Regions from separate parts of the Arthrobacter sp. B055-34 genome, predicted to be linked through region 1. Evidence: riboswitches for the same ligand, from Rfam matches in the RefSeq annotation. Region 1 holds a riboswitch; the other holds the start of a gene.
What was found. A riboswitch is a leader RNA that binds a small molecule or an ion and turns the genes downstream of it on or off. The one in region 1 is predicted to bind glycine.

Region 1 (3,401 bases):
TGGACGCGGCCCAGGGCGGCACCATGCTTTCCTATTACGCCATCCTTGGCCTGCCGACCAGCCTGCTGGTTCCCTACTTGGCGGCCAGAATGCGCAATCCCTTCCCACTAGCAGCCCTGTTCGTGCTCTGCTACGCCGGCGGATATGCGGGCCTGCTGTTGTCACCCTCATCGGGCACGATCCTCTGGATCACGTTGGCTGGCCTGGGACAGGGAACATTCGCCATGGCCTTGCTGCTGGTCAACCTGCGGACCCGGACTACCGCCGGTTCGGGTGCGCTTTCCGGTTTCGCGCAAGGCATCGGCTATTCGGTTGCCTGCCTTGGGCCGCTGACTTTCGGGCTGCTGAAAGACATCACTGGTACATGGGCAACATCGTTCGACCTGCTCGCCGTATCGCTCGTCGTCCTCGTCGTCGGTGCTTTCATTGTCAGCAAACCGCGCTATCTGGAGGACCATCCGGGGGCGTAAGGCATAGGCTGGGTTCGTTGCCGCCAATCCCGGATCTACGAGGAGCGAAGATGAAATTCAACGATCTGCTGGCAGACGCTTTCGGCCGGATCCAGGAACGGGTCCACGAAGTGCTTGATGGACTGGACCCGAACCAACTGGCCGAACGGCCCGGAGGAAACGGCAACTCTATCGCGTGGCTGATCTGGCATTTGACCCGGGTCCAAGACGATCACATTGCCGATGTCGCGGGTGTGGAGCAGCGCTGGACCTCAGGCGGTTGGTCAGAACTGTTCGATCTTCCGCTGGACACACATGAAACCGGCTACGGCCACACCTCGGACCAAGTCAGCGCCGTCACGGTGGAATCTGGAAGCCTGCTGGCAGAGTATTTCGACGCCGTGCATCGCCAAAGCCTCGAGTTCATCGGCTCGCTGACCGAAGACGAACTGGACCGGATTGTGGATACACGCTGGGACCCGCACGTTACCCTCGGAGTCCGACTTGTCAGCGTCATCGATGACTGTTTGGAACACGCCGGGCAGGCCGCCTACGTTAAAGGACTGGTCCAGCACGGCGAAGCGCGCGGCTAATGCCGGCCGCCTTGTTTGTGTTCGCCCTCACCGGCTACCATTCAAGAAGATAGAACGCACTTCAAAAGTGTCATAACTGCATATTTGCCTTCGAATTGCGGCGGGAGAGTCCTGCTGGATGAATGTCAGCGGGCGCCGTAGGAGCAATACCTCCCCAGGAATCTCTCAGGCCCCTGTACCGCCGCAGACAGGCAACTCTGGAAAGTAGTCGACCATGACGGCGCGGCTCACCGACGGTGCAAGCGGAACTTGGAAAGGTTTCCGCGGAATCTCTCAGGTCCAATACAGAGCGGGGAGGAACCCGATCCATCTGGTACAACCGTGCCGGCCAATAACTGGAGTTCCTTCATGACGGTTCAACCCACCATTGCTACATTTGCCGAGCGCCACATCGGCCCGCGCAACAGCGACGCCGAGACCATGCTCAAGCAGCTCGGCTACACCAGCCTCGAAGACCTGGTCGACACGGCCGTTCCGGCGGACATCCGCCAGAGCGCGCCGCTTGAGTTGCCGGCTGCCCGCAGCGAAGCCGAGGTCCTCGCAGATCTGCGCGCCCTCGCCGCCAAGAACATCACTGCTGTGCAGATGATCGGGCAGGGCTACTACGACACCATCACGCCGCCGGTGATCCGCCGCAATGTGGTGGAATCCCCGGCCTGGTACACGGCCTACACGCCCTACCAGCCGGAAATCTCCCAGGGCCGGCTCGAGGCGCTGCTGAACTTCCAGACCATGGTTTCCGACCTGACCGGTTTGGAAATCGCCAACGCCTCCCTGCTGGACGAAGCTACCGCCGTGGCTGAAGCCGTGCTGCTGATGCGCCGTGCCAACAAGAAGCATGCCGACGGCAAGACCGTACTGGACGCAGACCTGCTGCCGCAGACCATCGCCATCGTCAAGGGCCGCGCCGAAGCGCTGGACTTCGAGATCGAGGTGGCCGACCTCTCCGTTGGTCTTCCCGAGGGCGAGATCTCCGGCATTGTGCTGCAGCAGCCGGGCGTGTCCGGCCATGTGGCCGACCACAGCAAGGTGATCGCGGATGCGAAGGAACGCGGAGCCATGGTCACCGTGGCCGCGGATCTGCTGGCTCTGACCCTGATCACGCCTCCCGGCGAGCAGGGCGCGGATATCGCCGTCGGAAATACCCAGCGTTTCGGTGTTCCGCTGTTCTTCGGCGGACCGCACGCCGCCTACATGGCTGTGCACAAGGGCGTAGAGCGCCAGCTGCCCGGCCGCCTCGTCGGAGTGTCCAAGGACAACGCCGGCATGCCTGCCTACCGCCTAGCACTGCAGACGCGCGAACAGCACATCCGCCGCGAGAAGGCCACGTCCAACATCTGCACCGCGCAGGCACTGCTGGCCATCGTCGCCGGCATGTATGGGGTTTACCACGGACCGGAAGGCCTGAAGGCCATTGCGCAGCACGCCAACAACCAGGCGCGTGCCCTCGCCTCCGTCCTCAAGGGCGCCGGACTGGAACTGACCAGCGAGCACTTCTTCGACACGCTGACGGTCAAGGTCCCGGGCAAGGCTGCCGACGTCATCAAGGCCGCCGAGGCCAAGGGCATTAACCTGCGCGTCATCGATGCCGATCACGTGGGCATCTCCACCGGCGAATCGACGACGGCGGAGCACCTGTCTGCTGTGGCCGAGGCATTCGGCGTGGACGGTGCAGCCGAGGACATCGCGGCGGGCCTGTCGGCTACGCCAGAAGGCTTCGGCCTGGAGCAGGGCATGCAGCGCACCTCTTCCTACATGCAGCACCCCGTCTTCCACAGCCACCGCTCCGAAACCCAGATGCTGCGCTACCTGCGCCGGCTCTCGGACCGCGACCTGGCCCTGGACCGGACCATGATCCCGCTGGGCTCCTGCACCATGAAGCTCAACGCCACGGCCGAGATGGAATCCATGACCTGGCCGGAGTTCGCCTCCATCCATCCCTTCGCTCCGGCGCACCAGACGAAGGGCTGGCGCGAACTGATCGAGGATCTGGAAGCGCGACTGTCGACCATCACCGGTTACGCGGGCGTCTCCATCCAGCCGAACGCCGGATCCCAGGGTGAGTACGCCGGCCTGCTGGCCATCCGTCGCTACCACCTGTCCCGCGGCGATGAGCAGCGCAACGTCTGCCTGATTCCTGCATCGGCCCACGGCACCAACGCCGCCTCGGCCGTGCTCGCAGGCATGAAGGTTGTCGTTGTGGCTACCGCCCAGGACGGCACCATCGACCACGCCGATCTGGACGCCAAGATCGAGCAGCACAAGGACAGCCTGTCCGCCATCATGATCACCTACCCGTCCACGCACGGGGTGTACGACGCCGATGTCCGCCAGGTCTGCGACGCTGTCCATGCGGCTG
Region 2 (3,401 bases), on a different contig from region 1:
CTGATCTGGGGTAATGGTCAACGCGCGCCGAATGTGACCAGCATCTCACATAGAAACGCGGTAGGTGGGGAACCGGTTCGGGGCAGCCGGCGTTACCTTTCCGTAACTTTGCCTACCTTAAGTGTGTGTGAAATATGGCTGAAGACTCCTCCGCCGAAGATAGGCCGAAACTCCTCGGCCTTAACGGTGCCCAAACTATTGCCTCCGCCTTGGCTGCCGTGACCTCGGCCTTCGCGGGTTCTTTCCTCGGTGTCGCGGGAACCCTGATCGGCGCTGCCCTCGGTTCGGTCATCGCCACGGTAGCCGCAGCCATCTACGCCAGGACGCTGAGTTCTGCCGCCGTCGCGGCCAAGAAGACCCTGCCCGTGCCGCGGCTGCGCGGCCTGCGCAACGGCGGCCTGCCGGCGAGCGACGACGGGACCGAGCGTGCCGGTGTCTCCAGCGCCGTTGCCGACTTCAAGGCGAAGCTCACCGCACGCCGCTTCACGCCCCGGACCTGGGCCAAGATTGGAGTGGTCAGCGCAGCCTCCTTCCTGATCGCCATGGCTGGGATCACGATGGTCGAACTGGGAACCAGTAAGCCCATTTCGGCGCTGGTGGCATCGTCGACCAGCAGTGCGCCGACCGCCGAGCAACAGACCACCCTGGGCCGCGTCCTGACAGGCACCGCGGCCCCGGCCGAGGATGGCGGCGAAACCACGGAGCCCGGCGAGGCTGAGCCCGGGCAGGTCGACGACGGCGCTGGCCAGACCGGGACCACCGACGGCACTTCCGGCGGTACGGACGGATCGACGGGAGTCGAGGATCCTGCCACCGGCGAGACCGACGGTACTGCGCCGGTGGAGACCGTGCCTGAACCCGTTCCGGCGCCAGGCTCTGAAACCGGCGAAGTGGCGGAGCCGGAGGTCGTTACCGACCCGGGCGCCGGCCGGCAGGACACGGGCCAGCAGGAAACCGCCCCTGATGGCGGCGCCGTCGATCCGGCGCCGGTGGACGGCGGCGTGACCGAAGGCGACCAGACGGGCACCGGGCAATAAGGTTTGCCCAGGAGGCGCCGGCACTCAGGTGAGTGCCGGCGTCGCACGTTGTCTGCAGCGGATCCGCCGCTGACTAGGCCGTTAAGAAATGATGTTGCTTACGTCCCACCGGGCCGCTAATGTATGTGAGGCGGGTCACGAGGCTGTGGCCCGACGCTTTTGATCTGCGGCGGGAGAGTCCTGCCGGTACGTTCGTCAGGCGCCGTAGGAGCAACTCCTCCCCAGGAATCTCTCAGGCCCACGTACCGCCGCGGCTAGGCAACTCTGGAAAGCAGCCGGGAAACCGGCTCACCGACGGTGCAAGCGGCCCCCACGGGCGGCGGAAACTCTCAGGTCCCAGACAGAGCGGGGAGGAACCCGAATCATCGTGGCGTGTTGTGCGCTGCCTGAAATATGGAGTTCCTTATGACGATTCAGTCACCGTCCACTTTCCAGCAGGTCGTGTCCCCGAGCCTGAACAGCCAGCTGTCCGAGCTGGACCCCGAGGTCGCCGCCAAGATCGACGACGAACTCACCCGCCAGCGCGACGGCCTGGAAATGATCGCCTCGGAGAACCACACCGCCGCCGCAGTCATGCAGGCGCAGGGCTCCGTGCTGACCAACAAGTACGCCGAAGGCTACCCGGGACGGCGTTACTACGGCGGCTGCGAGCACGTCGACGTCATCGAGCAGCTGGCCATCGACCGAGTGAAGGACCTGTTCGAGGCGGCCTACGCCAACGTCCAGCCGCACTCCGGTGCCCAGGCCAACGCATCGGTCATGCACGCGCTGATCAAGCCCGGCGACACCATCATGGGTCTTAACCTGGCCCACGGCGGCCACCTGACCCACGGCATGCGGATCAACTTCTCCGGCAAGCTGTACAACGTGGTTCCGTACCAGGTCCGCGAAGACGACCACCGGATCGACATGGTGGAAGTGGAGCGGCTGGCCCACGAGCACAAGCCGCAGCTGATCGTGGCCGGCTGGTCCGCCTACGCCCGCCAACTGGACTTCGCCGAATTCCGCCGGATCGCCGACGGCGTAGGTGCCTACCTCATGGTGGATATGGCGCACTTCGCCGGACTGGTGGCCGCCGGACTGCACCCCAGCCCGGTGCCGCACGCCCACGTTGTCACCTCCACCACGCACAAGACGCTGGCCGGCCCGCGCGGCGGCATCATCCTGACCAACGACGCGGACGTCGCCAAGAAGATCAACTCGGCAGTCTTCCCGGGCCAGCAGGGCGGGCCGCTGGAGCACGTCATCGCCGGCAAGGCCGTGGCCTTCAAGATCGCCGCATCGCCGGAGTTCAAGGAGCGCCAGGAGCGCGTGCTGGCCGGAGCAAGCATCCTGGCCGAACGCCTGATGCAGCCCGATGTCGCCGCCAAGGGGATTTCCGTGGTTTCCGGCGGCACCGACGTGCACCTGGTGCTGGTCGACCTGCGCAACTGCGAACTGAACGGCCAGGAAGCCGAGGACCGCCTCGCGGCCATCGACATCACCGTCAACCGCAACGCTGTTCCCTTCGACCCGCGCCCGCCGATGGTCACCTCCGGCCTGCGGATCGGAACGCCCGCGCTGGCGACCCGCGGCTTCGGCGAAGCGGCCTTCACCGAGGTAGCTGACATTATTGCCGAAGCGCTGATCGCCGAGAACGACGCAAGCCTTGATGGACTGCGCAACCGCGTGGAGGCTTTGGCCGCCGCGCACCCGCTCTACCCGAACGTGGCACCGCTGGCAACAGCCGGCGCCTAACCGGGACTGGGCAGGGACCGCGGGGCCCCTGCCCAGGGGCCGGTCGCCGACATGGGGAAGCGACCGGCACCCTGAACCTGCATGCAACCCACACCCAGGGCCATCCAGCCATGCGAATATCCTCGCTCTGAAGGAGTAGTAAATGAAAGATGCAACAGTGCAGTCATCCGGGGCACCCCATCTGGAAAGACAGCTGAGCAACCGCCACATCCAGCTGATCGCGATCGGCGGTGCCATCGGCACGGGGCTCTTCATGGGCTCGGGGAAAACCATCTCCGCGGCCGGACCCTCCGTCATCTTCGTCTACATGATCATCGGCTTCATGCTGTTCTTCGTGATGCGGGCGATGGGCGAGCTGCTGCTGTCCAATCTGCATTACAAGTCCTTCAGCGATTTTGCGGGTGACCTGCTGGGCCCCTGGGCCGGATTCTTTACCGGCTGGACCTACTGGTTCTGCTGGGTCGTGACCGGCATTGCCGACGTCATCGCCATCGCAGGCTACGCCAACGAACTGGTTCCGGGCATTCCGCTGTGGATTCCGGGCGTGGTCACCATCGGCATCCTGCTGGTGCTGAACCTGGTTACCGTCAAGGCCTTCGGCGAGACGGAGTTCTGGTTCGCGCTGAT

Region 2: linked by a shared signal. The riboswitch ahead of glyA (serine hydroxymethyltransferase) and the one ahead of gcvP (aminomethyl-transferring glycine dehydrogenase) in region 1 are both predicted to bind glycine.

Annotation. Positions count from the first base shown of each region.
Region 1 is NZ_JBNHFQ010000007.1:199,980-203,380, reverse strand. It holds gene AC5RWO_RS14915 (MFS transporter) at 1-470, shown strand, start outside; gene AC5RWO_RS14910 (mycothiol transferase) at 521-1,042, shown strand; glycine riboswitch at 1,134-1,233, shown strand; glycine riboswitch at 1,234-1,340, shown strand; gene gcvP (aminomethyl-transferring glycine dehydrogenase) at 1,391-3,401, shown strand, end outside.
Region 2 is NZ_JBNHFQ010000008.1:79,159-82,559, forward strand. It holds gene AC5RWO_RS15710 (hypothetical protein) at 135-1,037, shown strand; glycine riboswitch at 1,198-1,295, shown strand; gene glyA (serine hydroxymethyltransferase) at 1,443-2,774, shown strand; gene AC5RWO_RS15720 (amino acid permease) at 2,917-3,401, shown strand, end outside.